Pseudoxanthobacter soli DSM 19599: one gene and its partner. The protein of the gene in region 1 interacts with the protein of each later gene in a pairwise test. Links are inferred from orthologs where the notes say so. Each region holds a gene or a part of one and is shown in the gene's direction. Other genes may lie near its edges. The genes, in order: uvrB and uvrA.

Region 1 (3,693 bases):
CGCCCTGCACCGAGCCGTCCTCGCCGTGGGGGCCGTGGAGCACGGGAAAGACCAGATCGATCGTGTCGAGATCGCGAACCGTGCCGTCGGCGCGGAGCGCCAGCATCCGGCCGCGTCCGCCCGGCACGAGCACGAGCTCGGTGCCCCGCTCCGGCTGCGACAGGCTGCCGTCCTCGAACCGGCTCTTCAGCCATCGTCCGTCGCGGGTGACGAACACCGGGACGGCGTCGTACCGCGCCGGATCGAGCGCCCGCATGACGTTGGTCGCCGACATGACCGAGACCTCGTGCTCGGCGGAACGGCCGCCGAACAGCACGGCGATGCGCAGCCTCGATTTCGTCCGCTCGTCCGTCATCGCAAGCTCCGTTCGCGCCTCGTCCGCCGGCATGCGGCACGCGCCGGCACGGACCGGCATTTCTAGGGCGGCCATGGTGAACAATTCGCAAAATGCCGGTCGGCGGGACCCTCTGCCGCCGCGCCCGGAAGGAAGGCGTGGCGGTTGCAGCGCGGGCGCCGAGAACCCATATCCCGGGACTGCACCGGCAGCGCGGATCGTGCTATAGGAATTTTTTCCAGAACGGATTCGAGCCGGCTTGCCTCGCGTCCGGTCCGCCACGCCCGGATGATCGAACCCGGATGATTGCCCATGACCCGGTCCCCGCGTTCCCGCGCCCCGTCCGCTCGCCCGTCCGATGCCGGCGGCGATGATGCTTTGCCGTCTCAGGATTTCTCGTCCGGCGTCGGCGAGGGCGCGCCGGACGGGTTCGGCGAGGCGCCGCAGCGCAGCCTTCGCGGCCGGCTGACCGGGTCCGTGTCCGATTGGGCGGCCGAGATCGAGGGCGACGCCGAGCGCATCGACGCCGAGGAACACCTCTGGGGTCCGGCCGCGGCTGCCGAGCCGGCTGCCAAACCCGCGCGCCCGGCCAGACCGAAGACCGAGGCGCCGCCGGCCGCGAAGGCGCGCGGCAAGGCGAAGGCGGGGCCGAAGGGCGGCGAGGCGGCGGACGCCCGCTCGCGCGTCGCCGGCGGCCTCAACCCCGTCGCCGGCCTCGACATCGCGCTGGAGGATGTCGGCGCGCTGCCGCAGAACGCCGTCACCGCGACGGTCGCCGCCCTCGAACATCTGATCCAGAACGGCCGCAAGGAGTTCGACGGCAAGCCTTGGACGCCGCATCGTCCGCCCCGGCCGGAGAAGTCGGAAGGCGGCATCCCGTTCAAGGTGGCCTCGCCGTTCGAGCCGCGCGGCGACCAGCCGACCGCGATCGCCGACCTCGTCGAGGGCATCGGCTCCGGCGACCGCACCCAGGTGCTGCTCGGCGTCACCGGCTCCGGCAAGACCTTCACCATGGCGAACGTCATCGAGCGCACCCAGCGCCCGGCGCTGGTGCTCGCCCCGAACAAGACGCTGGCCGCCCAGCTCTATGGCGAGTTCAAGGCGTTCTTCCCCGACAACGCGGTGGAATATTTCGTCTCGTACTACGATTATTACCAGCCGGAAGCCTACGTTCCGCGCACGGATACCTATATCGAGAAGGAATCCTCCATCAACGAGCAGATCGACCGGATGCGCCACTCGGCGACCCGCTCGCTGCTCGAACGCGACGATGTCATCATCGTCGCCTCGGTGTCGTGCATCTACGGTATCGGTTCGGTCGAGACCTACACCGCGATGACCTTCGGCCTCGAGATCGGCGAGCGCATCGACCAGCGCCAGCTCCTCGCCGACCTCGTCGCCCTGCAATACAAGCGCGCCGACATCAATTTCGTCCGCGGCACCTTCCGGGTGCGCGGCGACACGGTGGAGATCTTCCCCGCCCACTACGAGGACCGCGCCTGGCGCGTCTCGATGTTCGGCGACGAGATCGAATCCATCACGGAGTTCGATCCCCTGACCGGCAGCCGCACCGGCGAGCTGAAATTCGTCAAGATCTACGCCAACTCGCATTATGTGACGCCGCGGCCGACCCTCAACCAGGCGATGAAGAGCATCCGCGACGAGCTGAAGGCGCGGCTCGTGGAGCTGGAAAAGGCCGGCCGGCTGCTGGAGGCCCAGCGGCTGGAGCAGCGCACCCGGTTCGACCTGGAGATGATGGAGGCGACCGGCTCCTGCGCCGGCATCGAGAACTATTCGCGCTACCTCACCGGCCGCCTGCCCGGCGAGCCGCCGCCGACGCTGTTCGAATATCTGCCCGACAACGCGCTCGTGTTCATCGACGAGAGCCACGTCACCGTGCCCCAGATCGGCGGCATGTATCGCGGCGACTTCCGCCGCAAGGCGACGCTCGCCGAATACGGCTTCCGCCTGCCGTCGTGCATGGACAACCGGCCGCTGCGCTTCGAGGAATGGGATGCGATGCGGCCGCAGACGGTCGCCGTCAGCGCCACGCCGGCAGCGTGGGAGATGGAGGAAGCCGGCGGCGTGTTTGCCGAGCAGGTCATCCGCCCGACCGGTCTGGTCGATCCGCCGGTGGAAATCCGCCCCGCCAAGGCGCAGGTGGACGATCTCCTCGGCGAGGTGCGCGCGGTGGCCGCCCGCGGCTATCGCAGCCTCGTCACGGTGCTGACGAAGCGCATGGCCGAGGATCTCACCGAATATCTCCACGAGCACGGCGTCCGGGTGCGCTACATGCACTCCGACATCGACACGCTGGAGCGCATCGAGATCATCCGCGACCTGCGCCTCGGCGCCTTCGACGTGCTGGTCGGCATCAACCTGCTGCGCGAGGGTCTCGACATACCGGAATGCGCGCTGGTGGCGATCCTCGATGCCGACAAGGAAGGCTTCCTGCGCTCCGAGACGTCGCTGGTCCAGACCATCGGCCGCGCGGCGCGCAATGTCGACGGCCGGGTGCTGCTCTATGCCGACAGGATGACCGGCTCGATGGAGCGGGCGATCGCGGAAACCAGCCGCCGCCGCGACAAGCAGCTCGCCTACAATGCCGAGCACGGCATCACGCCGGAATCGGTGAAGAAGGCGATCGGCGACATCCTCGATTCGGTCTACGAGCGCGACCGCGTCACGGTCGATGCCGGCTTCGCCGACGAAGGCGCGCTGGTCGGCCACAATCTCAAGGCCCACATGGCGGACCTGGAGAAGCGGATGCGCGACGCCGCCGCCAACCTGGAGTTCGAGGAAGCCGCCCGCCTGCGCGACGAGCTCAAGCGGCTGCAGGCGACCGAACTCGCGGTTGCCGACGATCCGCTCGGCCGTCAGGCGGAGGTGGAAGCCTCCGCCGGCCGGTTCAAGGGCGAACGCCGTTACGGCTCCAGCGCCAACCTGCCGCCGAAGCCCGGCGCGGGCTCCAAGGTCCGCGCGCCGGATCTCGACGATATGGGGCCAGGCACCGACCGCGAAATCCCCCTCGGCCTCGACGCTCCGCTGCCCGAGCGGCCCGATCCCGGCACCGCCAATTTCAAGCCGCGCGGCGCCCGCGGCGGGCAATCCTCCGGCGGCAAGCCGGGCACCCGCGCCAGTTCCCGCCGGCGATAACGGGGGCAGGGGCGGTGCAGAGGACGAACCGATCCGATGGCAGGCCTCGGCCCGCGCGACGCGCGGCGCTTCTCTGTCTGGCGGCGGGCGTGTGGGGCCTCGCCGCAAGCGCCGCCGCCAACGTCATCGACGGCGCGGACGACCGGGAGTCCCTGATTGCCGCCGCGGGCCGGCTCGGGCTCGACGCCGCCGAGGTCGCCCGC
Region 2 (3,770 bases), on another replicon or contig:
ATGCGCCGCGGCCGGCGACCGTGGCCGCCGCGACGCACGAAATTTCGCGCGATGTGCTTGCTTTGTTCGCATGACGACTTAAGTTGACGGTGTCCCGCGACCGGCCGCGGCACCTCCGCCGACCAGCAGCCTCCGGGTCGGAGGGGTGGTCCGGCGCGGTCCCGCGCAATCGGAAGGCCGGCTTCCGCGCCTGAAGGATCGAACCGATGCCCGAATCTTCGTCGAACCGAGCCTCGCGCCCGGCGCGCTCCGCGTCGTCTGCCCGCAAGGCGGCGACCGCGCCGACGGACGCCCTGTTCGAGCCGGCCGCCGACGCCCTGACGCGGGGCGGCGAAGGGAGCGGGGACGCGGGAGCGGAAATGGGCACGCACCCGACCGGCGGGGACTTCGAAGGGCGCCGGATCTCGGTTCGCGGCGCGCGCGAGCACAATCTCAAGAATGTCGATCTCGATATTCCCCGCGACAAGCTGGTGGTTTTCACCGGCCTTTCGGGCTCCGGCAAGTCGTCGCTCGCCTTCGACACCATCTATGCCGAGGGCCAGCGGCGCTATGTCGAAAGCCTTTCGGCCTATGCCCGCCAGTTCCTGGAGATGATGCAGAAGCCGGATGTCGACCAGATCGACGGCCTGTCACCGGCGATCTCCATCGAGCAGAAGACCACCTCTCGCAATCCGCGCTCCACCGTCGGCACCGTCACCGAGATCTACGACTACATGCGCCTGCTCTGGGCGCGTGTCGGCATTCCCTATTCCCCCGCGACCGGCCTGCCGATCGAGAGCCAGACCGTGTCGCAGATGGTCGACCGCATCCTGGCGCTGCCGGAAGGCACGCGGCTCTACCTGCTTGCCCCGATGGTGCGCGGCCGCAAGGGCGAGTACCGCAAGGAACTGGCGGACCTGCAGAAGAAGGGCTTCCAGCGCGTCAAGATCGACGGCACCTTCCACGAAATCGAGGACGCGCCGGCGCTCGACAAGAAGCTGAAGCACGACATCGACGTGGTGGTCGACCGCGTGGTGGTGCGCGCCGACATGGCGAGCCGCCTCGCCGACAGCATGGAAACCGCGCTCGGCCTCGCCGACGGCATCGCCGTTGCGGAATATGCCGGCGAGACCGAAGCCGACGGCAGCCCGAAGCGCGTGATCTTCTCGTCGAAGTTCGCCTGCCCCGTCTCCGGCTTCACCATTCCGGAGATCGAGCCGCGGCTGTTCTCGTTCAACAATCCGTTCGGTGCCTGCCCGACCTGCGACGGGCTCGGCACGACGCTGTCGTTCGAGGCCGATCTCGTGGTGCCGGATGCCGCCCTCTCGCTGAAGCAGGGCGCGGTGCTGCCCTGGGCGCGCACCGGCAACACCTCTCCCTATTACAACCAGACGCTTGAGGCGATCGCGGCCCATTTCGGCGTGTCGATGACGACGCCGTGGGCCGAGCTGCCGCAGGAGGTGCGCGACACCATCCTGTTCGGCTCCGGCAAGACACCGATCACGTTCGTGTTCGACGACGGCCTGCGCTCCTACCAGACCCGCAAGACGTTCGAGGGCGTCGTCACCAATATCGAGCGGCGCTGGCGCGAGACCGATTCGGACTGGGTGCGGGAGGAATTGTCGCGCTACCAGTCGGACCATCCCTGCCCGGCCTGCAACGGCTACCGGCTGAAGCCGGAAGCGCTGTCCGTGAAGATCGCCGGCCGCCATATCGGCGAGGCGGGCGTGCTTTCGATCCGCCACGCCCAGGAGTGGTTCGAGAGCCTGCCGCCCTTGCTGACGCCGAAGCAGCTCGAGATCGCCGGCCGCATCCTCAAGGAAATCCGCGAGCGCCTGACCTTCCTGGTCGATGTCGGCCTCGATTATCTGACGCTGTCGCGCGCCTCGGGCACGCTGTCCGGCGGCGAGAGCCAGCGCATCCGCCTCGCCTCCCAGATCGGGTCGGGCCTGACCGGCGTGCTCTACGTGCTGGACGAGCCCTCCATCGGGCTGCACCAGCGCGACAACGCCCGTCTGCTCGATACCCTCAAGCGGCTGCGCGATCTCGGCAACACCGTGATCGTGGTCGAGCACGACGAGGACGCCATCCGGCTCGCCGATTATGTCGTCGATGTCGGGCCCGGTGCCGGCGTGCACGGCGGCCGCATCGTGGCGCGCGGCACCCCGGCCGAGATCATCGCCAATCCGAACTCGCTCACCGGACGCTATCTCAGCGGTGTCGAGGAGGTCGCGGTGCCGGCGGAACGCCGCAAGCCGAAGAAAGGCCGGATGCTGAAGGTCATCGGCGCCCGGGGCAACAACCTCAAGGACGTCACGGCGGAGATCCCGCTCGGCCTGTTCACGGCCGTGACCGGCGTGTCCGGCGGCGGCAAGTCGACGCTGATCATCGAGACGTTGTTCAAGGCCGCGGCGCGACGCCTCAACGGCGCGCGCGAGAACCCCGCTCCCCACGACCGCATCGAGGGTCTCGAAGCCCTCGACAAGGTGATCGACATCGACCAGTCGCCGATCGGCCGCACGCCGCGCTCGAATCCGGCGACCTATACCGGCGCCTTCACGCCGATCCGCGAGTGGTTCTCCGGCCTGCCGGAGGCGAAGGCGCGCGGCTACGGCCCCGGCCGGTTCTCGTTCAACGTCAAGGGCGGGCGCTGCGAAGCCTGCCAGGGCGACGGCGTCATCAAGATCGAGATGCACTTCCTTCCCGACGTCTACGTCACCTGCGACGTCTGCAAGGGCCGCCGCTACAATCGCGAGACGCTGGAAGTGACGTTCAAGGGCAAGTCGATCGCCGACGTGCTGGACATGACCTGCGACGAGGGCGCCGAATTCTTCTCGGCCGTGCCGGCGGTGCGCGACAAGCTGGAGACGCTGCGGCAGGTCGGGCTCGGCTATATCAAGGTCGGCCAGCAGGCGACGACGCTGTCGGGCGGCGAAGCCCAGCGCGTCAAGCTCGCCAAGGAGCTGTCGCGCCGCGCCACCGGACGCACGCTTTATATTCTGGACGAACCGACCACCGGTCTGCACTTCCACGACGTCGCCAAGCTGCTCGAGGTGCTCCACGAGCTGGTGGTGCAGGGCAACACGGTGGTGGTGATCGAGCACAATCTCGAGGTCGTGAAGACGGCGGACTGGGTGCTCGATCTCGGGCCGGAGGGTGGCGACGGCGGCGGCGAACTGGTCGTCGCGGGCTCGCCGGAAGCGGTGGTGGCCTGCAAGCGCAGCCACACCGGCACCTTCCTCGCCGAACTTCTGGCCCGCCGCCCCGCCGGACGCGCGAACGCCGCGGAATAAGGCGCCGCGCGACCAGCGGCTTGTTGGACCGTCGCGGCGGGGGACAATCCGCCGGCCGGCGCGCGCCCGGGCGACCCAGCCGCGCCTTATCCGCCGCGCTCAGGCCCTCCGGCCGTTTCCGACCTATCGCCGCGGTTCCACAAATCGGTGCGATCCGGGAGGAATCGCGCGGAGGTCCGGCTTTGCCCCGAACTCCCGGCGACGCAGGCGCCGGGCCGCGGCCACCGCTCTGCCGAGGAGCGTCCGTCCTGGGGCGGCAGATTCTGTGGCATTTCCGCATCAGCAAGACGGATCGCTATGCTCCCGGCGGGATTGGCCTGGCCAATCCGCAGGCGGCGCCGGATGGCCCCCACTGCTGCGCCGCAGCATCATCCCTTTGCATCTGCTCGCAAATCGGCTCATTGCCGCCTGATTAGGCACAATGGCGTCCTGCATGGCCCGCAGGGCAGCCATGCCTTTGCACCTCTGCACGCAATCAATGCAATCGCCTAAATAACC

What was found.
Region 2: the proteins of uvrB (region 1) and uvrA interact in binary tests that used the Escherichia coli proteins (3 or more experiments, as listed by UniProt). The link is inferred for Pseudoxanthobacter soli DSM 19599 from one-to-one orthologs.

Annotation. Positions count from the first base shown.
Region 1 is NZ_FRXO01000003.1:578,440-582,132, forward strand. Bases 307-3,690 are described here. They hold uvrB (excinuclease ABC subunit UvrB), read left to right. Parts: upstream 307-646; coding sequence 647-3,490; downstream 3,491-3,690. Other genes in these bases: BUF17_RS10150 (D-alanine--D-alanine ligase family protein), read right to left, coding at 307-355; BUF17_RS10160 (S1 family serine peptidase), read left to right, coding at 3,580-3,690. Also shown: more of BUF17_RS10150, read right to left, coding at 1-306; more of BUF17_RS10160, read left to right, coding at 3,691-3,693. UniProt on the Escherichia coli protein: The UvrABC repair system catalyzes the recognition and processing of DNA lesions. A damage recognition complex composed of 2 UvrA and 2 UvrB subunits scans DNA for abnormalities.
Region 2 is NZ_FRXO01000001.1:67,316-71,085, reverse strand. The notes cover bases 12-3,472. They hold uvrA (excinuclease ABC subunit UvrA), read left to right. Parts: upstream 12-359; coding sequence 360-3,272; downstream 3,273-3,472. UniProt on the Escherichia coli protein: The UvrABC repair system catalyzes the recognition and processing of DNA lesions. UvrA is an ATPase and a DNA-binding protein. A damage recognition complex composed of 2 UvrA and 2 UvrB subunits scans DNA for abnormalities.